3 regions of the Burkholderia ubonensis genome follow, and region 2 is predicted to be linked to each of the others. Evidence: riboswitches for the same ligand, from Rfam matches in the RefSeq annotation. Region 2 holds a riboswitch; each other region holds the start of a gene.
What was found. A riboswitch is a leader RNA that binds a small molecule or an ion and turns the genes downstream of it on or off. The one in region 2 is predicted to bind cobalamin.

Region 1 (6,183 bases), 850 kb from region 2:
CATCGCGGGCTCTTGCGCGAAGTTGCGTGTGCCGCGCGCGATCGGCAGCGCGATCAGCCGGTCGGACGCGGGCAGCGGTGACGCGACGCCCGCGTCGACGATCTCGAGCGTGCTCTGCGCGACGCCCGCGAACGCGTTGATCGCCGCGCCGCCGGCAAGGAAGTTCGCGACCATCTGCGCGGTCACGGCCTGCGGATACGGACTCACGCCTTCGGCCGCGATCCCGTGGTCGGCGGCGAACACGATCGTCACCGGACGCTGCACGAGCGGACGCTCGGTGCGCTGGATCATGCCGAGCTGCAGCGCCAGCGGCTCGAGCTGGCCGAGGCTGCCGGGCGGCTTGGTCTTGTGGTCGATCACATGTTGCAGGCGCGCGCGCAGCGAAGCGTCGAGCGGCGCGATGTCAGGCAGGAAGTCGATCGGTGTCATCGGGAGTTCACCTCATGGACGCGGCAACCGCCGCGCGTCGAAAGAAAGGCATTCATCGCCGCTCCGGCCACGCGGGCAGCAGCGCGTCGCGGCCGTCCTGGCGGATCAGCACGAGCGGATAGCCGAACGCGTCGCTCGCGCGTTCGGGCGTCAGCACGTCATGCACGGGCCCCGCCCACGCGTGGCCGCGTCCATCGAGCAGCAGCGCGTGCGTCGCGAAGCGCCGCGCGAGATTCAGATCGTGGCACGAAAACAGCACGGTGCGCTGATCGGCTTCGAGCCACGCGGCCAGCGCGGTCAGGCAGTCGATCTGGTGATGCAGGTCGAGATGCGCGAGCGGCTCGTCGAGCAGCAGCAGCGGCGCGCCCTGGCACAGCGTCGCGGCCAGCGCGACGCGCTGCCGCTCGCCGCCGGACAGCGACAGCACGTCGCGCCCGGCGAGCGCTGCCAGGCCGAAGGTCGCCAGCGCATCGCGCGCGGCCGCGCGATCGCCGTCGCGCTCCCAGCCCCAGCCGCCGAGATACGGGAAGCGGCTCAGCAGCACCGTGTCGAACACGGTCGCGCTGAACGCGTCGTGCAGTTGCTGCGGCATCAGCGCGCGCCGCTGCGCGAGCTGCGCGGCCGGCCACGCGGCAAGCGGCCGGCCGTCGGCTTCGACGTGGCCGCCCGATGGCGCAGAAAGGCCCGCGAGCGTCGCGAGCAGCGTCGTCTTGCCGGCGCCGTTCGGCCCCGCGACGCACCAGATCTCGCCGGGCCGGAACGTCTGCGTGAAACCGCCCAGCAGCGTGCGCGCGCCGGCCTCGAGCGTGAGCGCGAGCGCCGTGCAATCCGCGTCGGCAGCGTGCGTCATCGCGGCGGCCTCCTCAGCAACATCCACAGGAACACCGGCACGCCGATCAGCGCGGTCATCACGCCGACCGGCAGTTGCGCGGGCGCGATCACGGTGCGCGCGAGCAGGTCGGCCGCCATCACGCCGCCGCCGCCCGCGAGCATCACGGCGGGCAGCAGCATGCGCTGGTCGTTGCCGAACGCGAGGCGCAGCGCGTGCGGGACGACGAGCCCGACGAAGCCGATCGTGCCGGCGGTCGTCACCGCGGCCGCGGCGGCCAGCGACGCGACGAGATAGATCCGCACGCGCAGCCGCGCGACCGGCACGCCGAGCGCGAGCGCGGTCGCGTCGCCGCGCAGCAGCACGTTCAGTTGCGGCGCGGCCGGCAGCGCGACGCCCGCGGCGAGCGCGAGCGCGGCCCATGCGAACCACGGCGTCGCGACGCCGTTCAGGTCGCCCGTCAGCCAGAAGATGATGCCGCGCAGCCGCGCATCGGGCGCGAGCGACAGCAGCAGCGTGACGAGCGCGCCCCACCCTGCCGCGATCACGACGCCGGTGAGCAGCAGCCGCGGCGATGCGTCGCGCGCGTCGCCGCGCCACAGCTCGCGGCGCGCGAGGCCGAGCACGAGCAGCATCGACACGAGCGCGCCGGCGAACGCCGACGCATCGACGAGCCACCACGCGCCGCCCGCGATCATCGCGACCAGCGCGAAACCGGCCGCGCCGCCCGACACGCCGAGCACGTACGGCTCGGCGAGCGGATTGCGCAGCAGCACCTGCAGCAGCGCGCCCGCGAGCGCGAGCAGCGCGCCGCACGCGAAGCCGGCGAGCGCGCGCGGCACGCGCAGCGTGCGGACGATGTCGCCGAACAGCGCCGTGCCGCCCGACGTGTCGCCGCCGTGCGGCACGAGCGACGCGAGCGCCTGCAGCGGCGAGATCGGCACGCTGCCGATCGTCAGTGACGCGACGAACAGCAGCGCCACCACGCCGGCGAGCGTGGTCCAGATCGCGACGGCACGCGCGGCATTCATGCGCCGCATCCGACGAAGGTCGAGCAGCGGCGCACGCGCGTGGCGCTGCGGTGAGACGAACGCATGACGGAGATTGCGTTGCGCCGAGGCGAACGCCGAACGGACGTCGCGCTGCGACGTGTCGAACCGATGTGCAGGTTGCCGGCCCCCGTACGGCGAGTTGCTGCGCCGCACTTCGGCGACGCCGGCCCGTGACGGTCGAGATCCATCGAACGGCCGGTCCGCGCGCACGGCGTCGCGCGCACGCTCGCGCCTCGCGCGCTTGCCGGTCGTGCGGCATCGCGCTCGCGTGCGAGGCCGCCGCACTCGCCGAACTCGCCGAGCCCGGCGCAGCCGCACTGGCCGCACGCAACGTGACGGCGGCACACGGCACGCGGCGGCATGCGCAGCGTCGTGCGAATGATTGGGGTCAGCATCGAAGAAAGTCCTGTGAACCGCAGCGCGCCCCGCTTCCCCGCAGGCCGCGCGTTACGAAGCCCGCGCACGGGCTCCCCGCCTCGGCCGGTATCCGGGCTGGCGGCGTTCCGGCTCGCCTTCCCGCGCGAGACATGCGCAGTGGCCTGCGCCCGCGTGCGAACCGCACACGCCGAGCGCACCCGAGCCGGCCTGCATCGTCCGATGCGGCCGCTTACCGTTGCGGGGGCAGCGCAGGTTGGCGGCTCCTGGCGGAGCCCGCGCCCTGCTTCCCGTTTAACCGCGCGTCGCACGCGCGAGCACCGAGGCGGCGCCAAGTTTAGGAGCGGGCCGCGAGAGCGTCAAGAAAGCGGGCCGCGCGTTGCGCAACCGGCATATTCGCGGCAAGAAGCGGGGGTGTTACGACTGGAAACGTTACATATGTCGGAATGTGCGTTATTCCGCGCTAAAATGCTGGGTCTTTAGAGGACGCAGCAGATGCTCAACGAACTCGAAACCTTATCTCAAAATATTGGCCGGCTGATTGCGCTGAACCAGCGCTATCACTCGGAACGGCTCGCGCTCGAGGAGCAGGTCGCGCAACTGCGCGCGGAAGCGGACACGGTGCGCAGCGAGCTCACGCAGCTGCGCGAGGAACGCAACGCGCTCGCGGAGGAACGCGACACGCTGTCGGCGAAGATCGACGACGCGCAGGTCAAGCTGAACGCGATTCTCGAGAAGCTGCCGCGCACGAAGAGCGCGGCGGAAGCCGACAACCAGCTCGACCTGCTGGATGCGCAGTCGCGCACCGATAGCGACGACGCAGCCAGCCACGGAGAACATGCATGAGCACCAAGCAGATCGAAGTCTCGATTCTCGGCCAGGCCTACCGGCTCGCCTGTTCGGCCGAGACCGAAGCGGCGCTGCTGGAAGCCGTCGCGCGCGTCGACGCGGAAATGACGAAGATCCGCTCGAACAGCTCGGTGCGCGGCACGGACCGCATCGCCGTGATGGCGGCGCTGTCGCTCGCGTCGGAACTGCTGCGGCTGCAGCAGAGCGTGCGTCACGGTGAAGCATTTCCCGCGGAAGAAATCCGGCGTACAATGCGCCAAATGAATGAACAGCTCGGTGCGGTGCTCGCACAGCACGAGACGCAGTAACCCGGATCGATGCGTCGATTTCCCTTGATCTCCACGGTCAACGGTGGTCAAATTGGACACATAGATTCACAGTTTAGTCAGCTTCCCTGCCTGGTTCGCCAAGGTCATATATTCCTTGAACCAATGCCATGTGCACGGTTGCGGAAATTTGTAGCACGGGCGCGCGCGTCACTCTGTCTGATGTACCCGAAGTGCTGCTAACTGCGACCAATTCTGAACCCCAGGTTCAGGATGCCGGCCTAGCGGCTAAGGCGGGGGCCTATTCAACGGCATCGGGTACCTATCCCGATGCCGTTTCCTTTTGTAGCAGCCTCTTTCTGCGTCGATCACGATCCATGCAATTCTGGCTGATGAAGTCCGAACCGGACGAAGCGAGCATCGACGATCTCGCGAATGCGCCGCAGCGCACGCTGCCGTGGACCGGCGTGCGCAACTATCAGGCGCGCAATTTCATGCGCGACACGATGCAGATCGGCGACGGCGTGCTGTTCTATCACTCGAGCTGCCCCGAGCCCGGCATCGCGGGCCTCGCCGAAGTGTCGTCGACACCCTACCCCGATCCCACGCAGTTCGATCCGAAGAGCCCCTATTACGATCCGAAGTCGACGCAGGAAACGCCGCGCTGGCTGCTCGTCGACGTGCGCTTCGTGAAGAAGGCGGCGCTCGTGCCGCTCGCCGCACTGCGCGAATACGACGAGCTCGCCGACATGCGCGTGCTCGCGAAAGGCAACCGGCTGTCGATCACGCCCGTCACGCGCGCCGAATGGCGCTTCATCACCGAACGGCTGATGAAGTGAACGCAAAGGGCAAACATTAAATTTGGTCAACGCACGACCGCCCGTCCGGAACTCGCGGCGCGGTCGCGCAGCCTAAGCAACCGCTGCCGGCCAGTCGGGCCGGCCGTCGTTTTTTCGTCGCGCGGCCCGCCCGCGTCGCGCACGCGTGATCCGCGTGCGCGCCCTCGCACAAGGAGTCCAACAATGACCAAGAAATCCGCACTCGCGCTGTCGCTCGCTCTCGCCGCCGCCGTTCCCGTCGCGCTGACGCTCGCGTCGCCCGCGGCGCACGCGCAGGCCGTCAACCCGCATTTTCCGGAGCCGTCGGGCGTACTGTCGCTGTCGTCGCAGGCGAGCGCCGAGGTGCCGCAGGACATCATCCACATCACGCTGTTCTACGAGCAGCAGGCGAAGGACCCGGGCAGCCTGACGTCCGCGCTGAACCAGCGCGCCGACGCCGCGCTCGCGCAGGCGAAGAGCGTGTCGGGCGTCACTGCGCGCACGGGCGCGTTCTCCGTCTATCCGAGCACTGACCGCGACGGCAGGATCTCCGCATGGCGCGGCCGCACCGAGGTCGTGCTCGAATCGCGCGATTTCGCCGCGGCGTCGAAGCTCGCGGGCCAGTTGTCGAACCTGATGCAGGTCGCGAACGTCGAGTTCTCGCTGTCGCCGGAAGCGCAGCGCGCGGCCGAGCAGAAGCTCACGACCGAAGCGATCAAGTCGTTCCGCGTGCGCGCGGACGAGGCCGCGAAGGCGTTCGGCTACAACAACTATTCGATTCGCGACGTGAACGTCGGCAGCGGCCGCAACGTGCAGCCGTATCCGCGCATGATGGCGATGGCCGCACCCGCGATGGACAGCGCGAAGATGAGCGCGCCGATCGCGGTCGAAGGCGGCAAGGCGACCGTGTCGGTCACGGTCAACGGCTCGGTGCAGATGAAGTAACGCACGACGCTCGAGCACGCCAGATGCGAAAACGCCGGCCCAGTGGCCGGCGTTTTTCGTTGGTGCGTCAGTTGCGCGATCGCATCACGCAGCCGAGGCCGCCGCACGGCGGCGATATGCCCAGACCATCAGCGCGACGCCCGCGAGGATCATCGGCAGCGACAGCCACTGCCCCATCGACAGGCCGAGCGCAAGCAGCCCGAGGAAGTCGTCCGGTTCGCGCGCGAACTCGACCGTGAAGCGCGCGAGACCGTAGCCGATCAGGAACAGCGCGGACACCGCGCCCATCGGCCGCGGCTTGCGCGAGAAGAAGAACAGCGCGAAGAACAGCACGACGCCTTCGAGCGCGATTTCATAGAGCTGCGAAGGATGGCGCGGCAGCATCTGGTATTGCATGAACACGTCGGCCAGATGCCACTTCGCGACGAGCGCCGGATGCGCGGGCAGCCAGGCCGCATCGTCGCGCATCGCACCCGGGAACAGCATCGCCCACGGCGCATTCGGATCGGTCACGCGGCCCCACAGCTCGCCGTTGATGAAGTTGCCGAGCCGGCCCGCCGCCAGCCCCGTCGGCACCATCGGCGCGACGAAGTCGGTGACCTGCAGCCAGTGGCGCTTGC
Region 2 (6,183 bases):
GCGGTGCCGCACCAGGCGATCGATCCGGTCGTCGTGTGCGCGCAGATCGTCGTCGCGCTGCAGACGATCGTGTCGCGCAACGTGTCGCCGCTCGACATGGCGATCGTCACGGTCGGCGCGATCCACGCGGGCGACGCGCCGAACGTGATTCCCGAGCACGCGCAGATGCGCCTGTCGGTGCGCGCGCTGAAGCCGGACGTGCGCGACCTGCTGCAGGCGCGCATCACCGAAGTGATCCACGCGCAGGCCGCGGTGTTCGGCGCGAGCGCGACGATCGACTACCGGCGCCGCTACCCGGTGCTCGTCAACGATGCGCAGATGACCGCGTTCGCGCAGCAGGTCGCGCGCGAGTGGGTCGGCGACGCGAACCTGATCGACGACATGGCGCCGCTGACCGGCAGCGAGGATTTCGCGTTCCTGCTCGAGCAGCGTCCGGGCTGCTACCTGATCATCGGCAACGGCGACGGGGAGGGTGGCTGCATGGTGCACAACCCGGGCTATGACTTCAACGACGCGGTGCTGCCGACGGGGGCGTCGTACTGGGTGAAGCTGACCGAGGCGTTTCTGGTGTGACGGGACGCTGGCGGGGAAGGCGAGGTCTCGCGACGCAGCCCGCTATTCCGGCACGACTTCCGGCGTCTCTCCGCTCGCTCGATCGGCCTGCTCAACCTGATCGAACGCCTCGCCGCGAAACAACGCCGCGGCCGCATCCGGGTTCGACGGCCAGTACATGTGCATGTACGTCGCGACGATCGGGCCGGCCCGATACACGGCCTCGCCGCTGCCGCTCGCGCCGTCGCAGCGTGCCGCCGTCGCCGCCGCCGCGAGCGGCGTGTCGAGCCGCGAATAGTGGAACGTATGCCCGCGCATCGGCCCGGTGCGCGTATCGAGCTGCTGCATGCCCAGCGCAGCGAAGCGCCGCTGCATCGTCGCGCGGCCCGGCAGCAGGCCGAGCATCGGCGTCGTCGCGCCGTCGACGTCCGTCAGCGCATCGCACAGATACACCATCCCCCCGCATTCGGCGACGATCGGCTTGCCGGCCGCCGCATGCGCGCGGATCGCGCCCGCGCTCGTCGCGTTCGCCGCGAGCGCCGCCGCATGCAGCTCCGGATAGCCGCCCGGCAGGAACAGCGCGTCGCAGTCGCCGGGCACCGGCTCGTCGGCGAGCGGCGAGAAGAACCGCAACTGCGCGCCGAGCGCGTCGAGCAGCGCGAGATTCGCCGGATAGATGAACGAGAACGCGGCATCGCGCGCAATCGCGATCCGCTTGCCGGCGAGCGCGCGCGGCAGCGGCCCGGCGGCGTCCGGTTCCGCGAACGCGACCGCAGGCGGCAATTCCGCAAGCGCCGTATTCGCGAGCACGTCGGCCGCGCGATCGAGCCGCGCATCGAGATCGTCGATGTCGTTCGGCTGATGCAGGCCGAGATGGCGCTCCGGCAGCGCGATGCCGGCATCGGCAGGCACGTGCCCGAGCCAGCGCAGGTCGTCGGGCAGCGCCTGCCGCAGCAATTCCGCGTGACGCGCGGAGCCGACCCGGTTCGCCAGCACGCCGTGAAACGGCAGGTCCGCGCGAAATCGCGCAAGGCCGAACGCGATCGCGGCGAAGGTCTGCGCCATCGATTTCGCGGAGATCACCGCGACGACCGGCACGCCGAACGCGACGGCCAGATCCGCGCTGCTCGGCGTGCCGTCGAACAGCCCCATCACGCCTTCGATCAGGATCAGGTCGGCGTCGCGCGCGGCGTCGGCGAGCAGCGCGCGGCAGCCGGCTTCACCGACCATGCCGAGGTCGAGCGCGTGCACGGGTGCGCCGCTCGCGCGTTCGAGCAGCATCGGGTCAAGAAAATCCGGGCCGGTCTTGAACACGCGCACGCGGCGGCCGAGCCGGCGGTGCAGCCTTGCGAGGCCGGTCGTCACCGAGGTCTTGCCCTGGCCGGACGCGGGCGCGCTGACGAACAGCGCGGGGCAGGCGGGCATGGTTCAGAACTCCACGCCGCGCTGCGCCTTCACGCCTTGCTCCTTGTACGGATGCTTGACGAGCCGCATCTCGGTGACGAGGTCGGCCGCGTCGATCAGCGCGTCGGGCGCGTGGCGGCCCGTCACCACGACGTGCAGCGAAGCAGGGCGCGCGGCCAGCGTCGCGAGCACTTCATCGAGCGGCAGGTATTCGTACTTGAGCACGGTGTTCAGCTCGTCGAGGATCACCATCTGGTAATCGCCGCTCTCGATCATCCGGCGCGCCTCGTCCCAGCCCTTGCGGGCGGTCGCGATGTCGGCGTCGCGGTTCTGCGTGTTCCACGTATAGCCGTCGCCCATCGTCACGAAATCGCAGTGCGCGACCGCGCCGAGGAAATCGCGCTCGGACGTGTGCAGCGCGCCCTTGATGAACTGCACGACGCCGAGCCGCATCCCGTGGCCGAGCACGCGCACGGCCATGCCGAACGCGGCGGTGCTCTTGCCCTTGCCGTTGCCGGTGTGGACCATCAGCAGGCCCTTTTCGTTGACGGCGGCGGCCTGCTTCTTCTCGTGGCCGGCGCGGCGGCGCTCGGTCATCCGCTGGTGCGCTTCGGGATCGGTTTTCATCGGGAGTCGTCCTGTCGAAAGAATGGGTTCAAAGCGGGCCGGCGAGCGCGACCGTCACGCCGTCCCGCGCGAGCTTCGGGCCGAGCAGCCGGCCGCGCGGCGCGGCGAGCCGCGCGCACGGCTCGGCGACGCCGGCCACGCCGAAGCGGGCGAGCGCGGCGGGTGACGGCGTGCTCTGCGCCAGTTCGGGGTGGGCGGCGAGCTGCGCCGCGTCGAAGGCGACGAGCGGCCAGCCGCGCCGCGCGCAGAGCGTGCGCAGCGCGCGTGCGCGCGATTTGCCGGCGAGCGTCGCGACCACGGCCGGCTGCGCGTGCGGGTGCCGCGCGAGCGCCGCGCGGACCGCGGCGTCGAGCTGTGCGGCGGTGACGCCCGCGCGAAAGCCGAGACCGAGCGCGACCCGCATCATGCTGGCTCCGGCGGCGCAGGTTCGGCCGGTGCGGCCAGTGCGGCCTGCACCGCGGGATCGGCGGCCAGCGCCGCGACGCGGCCGACCACGACGATCGCAGGCGAGCCGATGCCGGCCGCGCCGATGCGCTCGACGAGGGTCGCCAGCGTCGCCAGCACGTGCCGCTGCTCGGGCCGCGTCGCCGATTCGATCGCCGCGCACGGCGTGTCGTCCGGCAGGCCGCCCGCGCGCAGCGCGGCGGCGATCGCCGCGAGGCGGCGGATGCCCATGTAGATCACGAGCGTCATGCGGGTCGCGGCGAGCGCGCGCCAGTTGGGCTCGTCATCGCCCGCGCCGTGCCCGGTGACGAAGATCACGCCCTGCGCGTCGCCGCGATGCGTGACCGGGATGCCGAGGGCGGCCGGCGCGGCGATGCCGGCGGTGATGCCGTGCACGACCTCGACCGGAAAGCCCGCCGCGCCGAGCGCGATCAGCTCTTCGCCGCCGCGGCCGAACACGAACGGGTCGCCGCCTTTCAGGCGCGCGACGCTGCGGCCCGCGCGCAGGTGCGCGAGCATCGCGGCGACGATCGCGTCCTGCGGCGTCGACGCGTGGCCGCCGCGCTTGCCGACGTGCTCGATGCGCGCATCGGCGCGCGCATGCCGCAGCACCTCGGGGTTCACGAGATCGTCGACGAGCAGCACGTCGGCCGCGCCGATCGCGCGCACGGCCTTGAGCGTCAGCAGGTCGGCGTCGCCGGGGCCCGCGCCGATCAGCCAGGCGCGGCTCATCGGGGGCGGCACGGCACGCACCGCGGCATGGCAGGGGAAACGAAACGGCGAGCGGCACGGGGGCCGGCAGACAGGCAGTGCATGGGCGGATCGGGCGAAGCGCGTGGGCGCGGGCAGACGGCGCTCCGGTCCGTCCCCCGCGGACCGGGCGTTCGGCGAGCGCATCGCTCGCCCCTTGCGTCGGCCGGTATCCGGGCTGGCCGCTTGCCAGGCCGCGGCCTTCCCACCCGAAGCAGGCGGGCAGTGGCATCGTGGGCGGCATGGGCGCGCGCGCTGAAAGCGCGTCGCGCGGGCGGCGTACCGTTGCGGGGACAGCACAGGCCGGGCGGATGTCCGCCTCCTGTTTCCCGTTTAACTGCACCTGCCGGAAGGCGGGCGCGGGCACCGAACGCGGCGCATACGATAGCACAGCGCCCGGCCCGCGCGAACCGGCCATGCCTGCCCCCGCGGCCGCGCGCGGCGGGCCGCCGTGTGCGGTCGCGGCGCCCGGCGGCGGCCCCGCGATGGCCGGTTTTGCCTTGACGCTGCCGGCACCGCCCCCTACACTCGCACGCGTTTCGGTGCTCGCGCGCGCCCGCCGGCGTGCGCAGTTAAACGGGAAGCAGGGAGCCTGGCTGCACCGCAGTCGCGCCAACCTGTGCTGCCCCCGCAACGGTAAGCGAACGCACTGCGCCCGCCGCGATGCAGCGCCGCTTCGCCGCATGCCTCCCGCGCATGCGGACGACCGCCACTGGACGCGTGATGCGTCCGGGAAGGCGAAGCGGCGTGTTCGTCAGCCCGGATACCGGCCGAGACGAGGGGTTCAGCGCCGCGGGGATGCGGCGCATCGTCCACGGCCGCAGCACGCCCGACGCCCGAGCGTTTTCCACTTCCGTCATCGATCGGAGCGTCGCACGCGTGCGCGCGGCCGGGCGCGGCGAGCGGCGGGCCGCGCGGGCAGGGCAGGCGGCAGCCGTGTTGGCATTCATCATGTCGACCGTTCGCCAGGGAGCACCATGCTCGACTCGCTTTTCCGCCTGTTCAACGACAGCCCGTCCGGGCTGCGCGGCAAGATCATCGTCATCTATTCACTGCTGGCCGCCTTCAACGTCGGCGCGTGGATCTGGGCGTTCATCGCGTTCCACGGCCAGCCGGTGCTGCTCGGCACCGCGCTGCTCGCGTACGTGTTCGGCCTGCGCCACGCGGTCGACGCCGACCACATCGCGGCCATCGACAACGTCACCCGCAAGCTGATGCAGGAAGGCCGCAGCCCGCTCGGCGCCGGCCTGTTCTTCTCGCTCGGCCATTCGACGGTCGTGATCGTGATGTCCGTCGTGGTCGCGCTCACAGCCGCGTCGCTCGCGCGCTTCGAGAGCATGAAGGCGTGGGGCGGCGTCGTCAGCACGTGCGTGTCGGCCTTCTTCCTGCTGCTGCTCGCGACCGCGAACCTGCTGATCCTGATCTCCGTGTACCGCACCTTCCGCGCGGCGCGCCGAGGCGAAGCGATCGTCGACGCGGATCTCGACATGCTGCTGAACCAGCGCGGCGTGCTCGCGCGCCTGTTCCGGCCGCTGTTCCGCCTCGTGTCGCGCAGCTGGCACCTGTATCCTGTCGGCTTTCTGTTCGGCTTCGGCTTCGACACCGCGACCGAGATCGCGCTGTTCGGCATCTCCGCGACGCAGGTGCAGGGCGGCCTGTCGTTCTGGTCGGTGATGGCGCTGCCGGCGCTGTTCACCGCGGGCATGACGCTCGTCGACACGACCGACGGCATCCTGATGATGGGCGCGTACCGCTGGGCGTACGTGCGGCCGATCCGCAAGATCTACTACAACATGACGATCACGTTCGTGTCGGTGCTGGTCGCCGCGCTGATCGGCGGCATCGAGGTGCTCGCGCTGCTCGCCGACAAGCTGTCGCTGCAGGGCCCCGTGTGGGCCTTCGCGTCGATGGTGGCGTCGCACTTCGGCATGCTCGGCTACTTCGTGATCGGCCTGTTCATCGCGTGCTGGGTCGTGTCGGCCGCGATCTACCGCCTGAAGCGCTACGACGAGATCGACGTGACGATCTCCGCCTGACTCCCTTTCTTCGATACAGGATCTTTCATGACCATGCGCAAGCTGCCCGTCACCATCGTCACGGGCTTTCTCGGCAGCGGCAAGACGACGCTGATGCGCCACATGCTGCAACACGCACAAGGCCGCCGCATCGCGGTGATCGTCAACGAATTCGGCGAGCTCGGCATCGACGGCGAAATCCTCAAGGGCTGCGGCATCGGCTGCGAGGACGCGCAGGGCGACGCGTCCGGCCAGCTCTACGAGCTCGCGAACGGCTGCCTTTGCTGCACCGTGCAGGAGGAGTTCTATCCGGTGATGGAGGCGCTCGTCGAACGCCGCGCCGACATCGATCACGTGCTGATCGAGACGTCCGGCCTCGCGCTGCCGAAGC
Region 3 (6,183 bases), on a different replicon from region 2:
CGTAGGCGGCCATGTCGGCGCGCATGATCTTGGCGGTGTACCTGGCGATGTCCAGACCCGTCTTGAACTTGTTCTGGGCACGCATGCGAGCGGCGTACTCGGGATTGATCGCATCCCACGCGCTGCCGTGGGTCTCTTTCAAGCCAGCAACTGCCTTGATGTCGTCTTGATACTGGGCCATGTCTATCTCCTGGAAACGAAGCGCATTTGAGTAAAGGGTTCAGCGTGCCCGCTTCGTCTGTCGAAGCGAACTGCATGGACTTAATAGTACCGCTGCACGGCGCGCTTTCGGCCAACTCTTATATAAGACATAAGATATAAATTTCTGTTAATTTTCAATGAGATAGGTCCGAGTTTTTGCGATGCAAAACACTTTTTCAAGGCACGGAAAGACAGGCGGCACGAAAGCGCCCACGCCATTTCGCAACATGAAATGGCCTTTCGGTACACGGTGCGCGCGCCTTGCCTGCCGTGCGCCCAACGCCCTTTTCTGTCTGCGGCGCGACAAAACGTCTATACTTGGATGATTCATCTATTTCGACCGCGCTACGCGCGCACTCTTACGGCCTGCCACGACATGACCGAATACCCCGTCTTCAACGGGCTGTGCGAGCTGCTGACCAGCAACGGTGCGCGGTTCCGCGTGCTCGAGCACCCCGCAGAGGGCAAATCCGACGTGATCGCCGCGATTCGCGGCACGCGTCCCGAACAGGGCGCGAAGGCGATGCTCTGCACGTTCAAGGATGGCGGCGATGCGACCGCGCTGGCAGTGATCCCCGGTCATCTGAAGATCGACTTCCGCAAGGTCGCCGACGCGCTCGGCCGTCGCAAGGCGACGCTGGCGCCGCCGGAGCGCGCGGCCGCCGTCACCGGCTGCGTGATGGGCGCCGTGCCGCCGTTCGTGTTTGACGCGAGCGTGACGCTCGTCGTCGATCCGGCGCTGGTCGAACGCAACGACGCGATCGCGTTCAACGCCGGACGCCTCGACCGCTCGATCGTGCTCGACGCGTCCGATTACGTGCGGATCGCCCGACCGCTGCTCGCCGACATCACGCGTCCCGAGACCACCGACGCACCTGCGCTCGAAGCCGCGCGATGAACCGTTCCCGCCCGACGCCGCAGCTGGAACAGGCATCGCTGATCGAACAGGTGCTGCGCATCGCCGAAGGGCTCGGCGCGATGTTCGCGCCGTTCACCGAGGTCGTCGTGCACGACCTGCGCTCGCCGAAGCATGCGATTCTCGCCATCCACAACAACCTGTCCGGGCGCGAGGTTGGTGACCCCGCGACGGAACTCGGCCTCGCCCGCATCGCGGACGACAGCTACCCGCAAGTGCTCGCGAACTATGCGAATCGGTTCAGCGACGGGCGCCAGGCCAAGAGCACGTCGATCGGCATCAAGGATTCGAGCGGCCATTACGTGGCCGCGCTGTGCCTGAACGCGGACGTCACGCTGTTCCGCGGCTTCCAGGGGATGCTGAACCAGTTCTGCAGCGTCGAAGGCGCGCCGGTCGCCGACACGCTCGATCCGGCCGGCGCCGACGCGATCCGGCAGCGCATCGATGCGTTCGCGACGCGTCTCGCGTCCACGCCGCGCGAACTGAAGACCGACCAGCGGCGCGAGCTGATGCAGATGCTGAAGGCAGACGGCTTTCTCGAGGTGCGCCGCGCGATGGAAATCGTCGCGCAACACCTGGGCGTCTCGCGCGCGACCGTGTACAACGATGCAAAATGACGGGCACGCCCGCCCCGATGATCGCCCTATCGACGAGAGCCACCGATGACCAATCCGACCCTTCCCACCTACGACGACGTCGCGGCCGCCGCCGCGCGCCTGCAGGGCCACGCGCACCGCACGCCCGTGATGACGTCGAGCACGCTCGACGACGCGCTCGGCGCGCAAGTGTTCTTCAAGTGCGAGAATTTTCAGCGCATGGGCGCCTTCAAGTTTCGGGGCGCCTTCAACGCGCTGTCGCGCTTCGACGCCACGCAGCGCCGCAACGGCGTCGTCACCTTCTCGTCGGGTAACCACGCGCAGGCGATCGCGCTGTCGGCGCGCATGCTCGGCATCCCGGCAACGATCGTGATGCCGCAGGACGCGCCGGCCGCGAAGATGGCCGCCACGCGCGGCTACGGCGGCAACGTCGTGACCTACGACCGCTATACGGAAGACCGCGAGCAGATCGGCCGCGAGCTGGCGGAGAAGCACGGGCTCACGCTGATTCCGCCTTACGACCACCCGGACGTGCTCGCCGGACAAGGGACTGCCGCGAAGGAGCTGTTCGACGAAGTGGGCGCGCTCGATGCGCTGTTCGTCCCGATGGGCGGCGGCGGGCTGCTCTCCGGCACCGCGCTCGCGACGCGTGCGCTGTCGCCGCAAGCGAAGCTGTACGGCGTCGAGCCCGAAGCCGGCAACGACGGCCAGCAATCGTTCCGCAGCGGCGCGATCGTGCACATCGACACGCCGCGCACGATCGCCGACGGCGCGCAGACGCAGCATCTGGGCAACCTGACGTTCCAGATCCTGCGGCGCGACGTCGACGACATCCTGACAGCGACCGACGCCGAACTGGTCGACAGCATGCGGTTCTTCGCAACCCGGATGAAGCTCATCGTCGAGCCGACCGGCTGCCTGTCGCTCGCGGCCGCACGCAAGATGAAGGACGAACTCGCGGGCAAGCGCGTCGGTATCATCATCAGCGGCGGCAATATCGACCTCGCGAACTTCGCCGCACTGGTTTCCAGTCCCGCCGCATGAAATCGCCGGGGGCGCGCGCCGGCGGCTGCGGCGCGCGCTCCCGGCGCAACACCCCACCGCCTCGTTCGAACGACGAGGACGCGCGCGTTCCAGCCTCATATCGCCCCGCCACGGCCAGCCGCTTTCGTCAGATGTGAAATACGCTCCGTTGCGCCCGCGACACGCCATCCGCGAGCATTCGACGCGCGGTGACGTTTTTTCGCACCCCTGCGCGATTCGACGATTGACGTGCCGGCGTGCTCGCCCTTACGCTTGCGCACCGATGGTTCCCGGAGACGGGATCAAAAGGGAACGCAGCAGAGGCCGAGCCTCCAATCTGCGGCTGCCCCCGCAACTGTAAGCGGCGAATCCGCGCCACCACGCGCCACTGGGAAACCGGGAAGGCCGGCGCGGATGACGACCCGCAAGCCAGGAGACCTGCCATCGACCCGAGGTCCAGCAGCCGCACCGGGCGGGGTGTCCCGATGCGCCGGCACCGCCGTTGGCGGTCGCCCCGTTGCATGGACGGCCCCGACCTCTGAACGCTTCGCATGTTCATTCTTACCGCCCTCGCTTCCGCGCCGGAAGCATCGCGCCGCTGCACCGCCTGCGTGCGCGGCGCCGGCTCGCGCGCACGCCGCATCTGCAACACGACCACGCTCGCCGCATCATGAATCTTCGCCACCTTCTCGCCACGTCCGCCGCATCGGCGCTGCTCTGCCCGCTCGCGCACGCGGCCGGCGACACGGCGCCTGCCGAAGCGTCGCCGCCCGCGGCCGGCACGGAGCTGCCGACCATCGCCGTGACCGACACGCGGCGCCTGCCCGAGTCGTTCGACCAGCGCTATGCGACGACGCAGGTGCTCACGCGCGCCGACCTCGAGCGGCTGTCGCCCAGCGAGCCGAGCATCACGCAGGCGCTCGCGACGCTGCCCGGTGTGACGGTGTCGTCCAACGGCGGCCCCGGCTCGTCCGCGTCGGTCAGCATCCGCGGCTCGTCGGCGAGCCAGGTCGCGGTGTTCATCGACGGCATCCCGATCGGCTCGCCGACCACCGGCATCGCGCCGTGGGCTGACCTGCCGACCGAAGCGTTCGAGCGCGTCGAGGTGATCTCCGGGCCGGCCGCCGCGTCGTTCGGCGCGAACGCGATGGGCGGCGTCGTGCAGCTGTTCACGCGCCGCGCCGCGGGTCAGCCGAACCAGACGAGCGTGTCGTTCGGCGGCGGCTCGAACAAGACCTTCGATACGCAGCTGCGCACGTCCGGCACCGTGCCGTCCACCGGCCCGCTCGCCGCGCTCGGCGGCCTCACCTACTCGCTCGGCCTGCACGACTACAACACCGCCGGCATCGACGCCACGCAGCCAGTGCTGCCGTACCACGAGGCCGGACGCAATCCGTATCACGCGCAGGATCTCGATGCGCGTCTCGGCTATGCACGCGGCAACTGGTCGGTCTCGACGTTCGCGCTGTATCACCGCTCCGACCTGTCCTACGACAACGCAGGCTTCGCGAATCGCCAACTCGACCATCAGCTGACGACCGGCGTCGCGTTCCATCTCGACATCACGCGCGACACGCAGTTCGCGCAGTCGTTCGGTTATGCGAGCGACCGGCAGTTCCTGTATGCGAACGATCCGACCATCCCGACCGACCAGATCGATTCGCAGCGCATCAGCGTGTCGACGTCGCTCACGCATCAGGAGCACGGCTTCCGGCTGTTCGGGCTGCCGCTGTCGGGCGAGACGAAGCTGGCCTACGACTTCACGCGCGAGCAGGCGTTCCTGCCTGCCGACCTGCCGGACGGCATACCGACGCGCAACGACTCGGCGTTTTCGCTGCATCAGTCGGCGACGCTCGGCAGCGTGACGATGTTCGTCGCGGGCCGGCACGAGATCATCATGGGCAAGGCGGTGAACACGGGTAACGTCGCGCTGTCGTGGGCGATCACGCCGGTGTATGCGGCGCGCGTCTCGTACGGCAATGCGTTCCGCCTGCCGTCGTTCAACGACCTGTACTACCCCGGTTACGGCAATCCGAACCTGAACCCCGAACGCAGCGATTCGGTCGAGGCGGCGCTCGATGCGAATACGGCATACGGCACGTTCAGCGCTGCGATTTACGACACGCGCGTCAACAACCTGATCGCGTACAACCCGGCGACGTTCTCGCCGATGAACATCGGCCGCGCGCATATCCGCGGCATCGACCTGTCGTACAAGGGGACGATCGGCCGGTCGACGCCGGTCAGCATCGCGGTGGGCATCCTGAATCCGCAGGACGTGACCAACGAAAGCTGGCTGAGCCGCCGGCCGCGCCAGACCTTCAGCGCGAGCGTCGACCACACGTGGGACGAATTGCGCCTGCATGCGTTGAGTACCGGCGCCACGCTTAGCTACGGCGGCACGACGTTCGACGACCCGGCCAACACGACCTATCTGCCGTCGTACCTGAGCGTGAACCTGCGCGCGTCGTACAAGGTCAACGCGCATCTGACGGTGTCGGCCACGTTGTCGAACCTGTTCGACCGCCAGTACATGACCGCCTACGGCTACAACACGTTGGGCCGCACTGCGTTCGGCAAGATCAGCTATACGTTCTGATCGCGCCGGGTACGGCACTGGCCCGCGCGGGCGGTGCCGCATCGAGTCCTCGTGCATACGCGGTCGCGCCGCGATGCGCGTCACGCCCCTGCGACGCCACGCACGCCTGCGATCAGCTGGATCGCGCCAAATCCCGCGATCACGACCGCGGACACGCGCGCGAGTGCGTACATGAGCGCCGGCGGCATCCTGGTGCGCAGCGCGGCGCTCGTGCCGCTCAGGCACAGCCACCACGCCGCCGAACCGACGAACACGCCGCCCACCATCATCGCGACCGTCGCGCGCATTCCGCTGTCGTGCGCGCCGGCCAGCGGGCCGAGCGCCGCGAAGATTCCGACGAACGACAGGATCGTCATCGGGTTGGACAGCGTCAGGCCGAAGGTCGTGACGAAATCGCGCAGCGCGGTCGTGCGCGGCAGTTCGGCGCGCGCGGCCGGCGCAGGCGCTCCCTGCCGCGCGATGGTCCAGGCCAGCCACATGAGAAACGCGCCGCCGCCGATCTTCAGCACGACGGTCAGCATCGGAAACGCGGTGACGACGCCGGCCACACCGAGCGCGCCGAGCAGTCCGTAGAGCGCGTCGGCGCATGCGGCGCCCAGGCCCGTCGCGAACCCCGCTTGAAAGCCCCGGCTCAGGCTGCGCTGGATGCACAGCATGCCGATCGGGCCGACCGGCAGCGCGATCGACAACCCGATCACGACGGACTTGATGAACAGCATGACCGGCTCCCGGCGATGTGTGATGACTGGAGAAAGCATCGTATGGAAAATCCGATCGCCGCTGAAGCCGGTTTTTAAGGAAAAATGGCGCTTTCACCTTAAAAACTCCGACGCGATGGACGAACTCGA

Region 1: it holds a riboswitch for cobalamin, as region 2 does, so the genes downstream of both, WJ35_RS14745 (iron ABC transporter permease) here and cobA (uroporphyrinogen-III C-methyltransferase) in region 2, are expected to answer to the same signal.
Region 3: it holds a riboswitch for cobalamin, as region 2 does, so the genes downstream of both, WJ35_RS24975 (TonB-dependent receptor domain-containing protein) here and cobA (uroporphyrinogen-III C-methyltransferase) in region 2, are expected to answer to the same signal.

The regions. Positions count from the first base shown of each region.
Region 1 is NZ_CP013420.1:3,226,512-3,232,694, reverse strand. It holds gene cobT (nicotinate-nucleotide--dimethylbenzimidazole phosphoribosyltransferase) at 1-429, opposite strand, end outside; gene WJ35_RS14750 (ABC transporter ATP-binding protein) at 482-1,279, opposite strand; gene WJ35_RS14745 (iron ABC transporter permease) at 1,276-2,298, opposite strand; cobalamin riboswitch at 2,771-3,025, opposite strand; gene WJ35_RS14740 (ATPase) at 3,181-3,531, shown strand; gene WJ35_RS14735 (cell division protein ZapA) at 3,528-3,842, shown strand; RNA gene ssrS (6S RNA) at 3,923-4,104, shown strand; gene WJ35_RS14725 (EVE domain-containing protein) at 4,178-4,639, shown strand; gene WJ35_RS14720 (SIMPL domain-containing protein) at 4,823-5,563, shown strand; gene lgt (prolipoprotein diacylglyceryl transferase) at 5,648-6,183, opposite strand, start outside.
Region 2 is NZ_CP013420.1:809,083-815,265, reverse strand. It holds gene WJ35_RS03730 (M20 aminoacylase family protein) at 1-573, shown strand, start outside; gene WJ35_RS03725 (cobyrinate a,c-diamide synthase) at 616-1,977, opposite strand; gene cobO (cob(I)yrinic acid a,c-diamide adenosyltransferase) at 1,981-2,583, opposite strand; gene WJ35_RS03715 (cobalamin biosynthesis protein) at 2,612-2,989, opposite strand; gene cobA (uroporphyrinogen-III C-methyltransferase) at 2,986-3,759, opposite strand; cobalamin riboswitch at 3,945-4,114, opposite strand; cobalamin riboswitch at 4,301-4,567, shown strand; gene WJ35_RS03705 (HoxN/HupN/NixA family nickel/cobalt transporter) at 4,755-5,813, shown strand; gene cobW (cobalamin biosynthesis protein CobW) at 5,841-6,183, shown strand, end outside.
Region 3 is NZ_CP013422.1:1,171,811-1,177,993, forward strand. It holds gene WJ35_RS24955 (isocitrate lyase) at 1-181, opposite strand, end outside; gene WJ35_RS24960 (YbaK/prolyl-tRNA synthetase associated domain-containing protein) at 578-1,099, shown strand; gene WJ35_RS24965 (helix-turn-helix transcriptional regulator) at 1,096-1,734, shown strand; gene WJ35_RS24970 (threo-3-hydroxy-L-aspartate ammonia-lyase) at 1,780-2,757, shown strand; cobalamin riboswitch at 3,004-3,197, shown strand; gene WJ35_RS24975 (TonB-dependent receptor domain-containing protein) at 3,407-5,335, shown strand; gene WJ35_RS24980 (LysE family translocator) at 5,416-6,054, opposite strand; gene WJ35_RS24985 (Lrp/AsnC family transcriptional regulator) at 6,170-6,183, shown strand, end outside.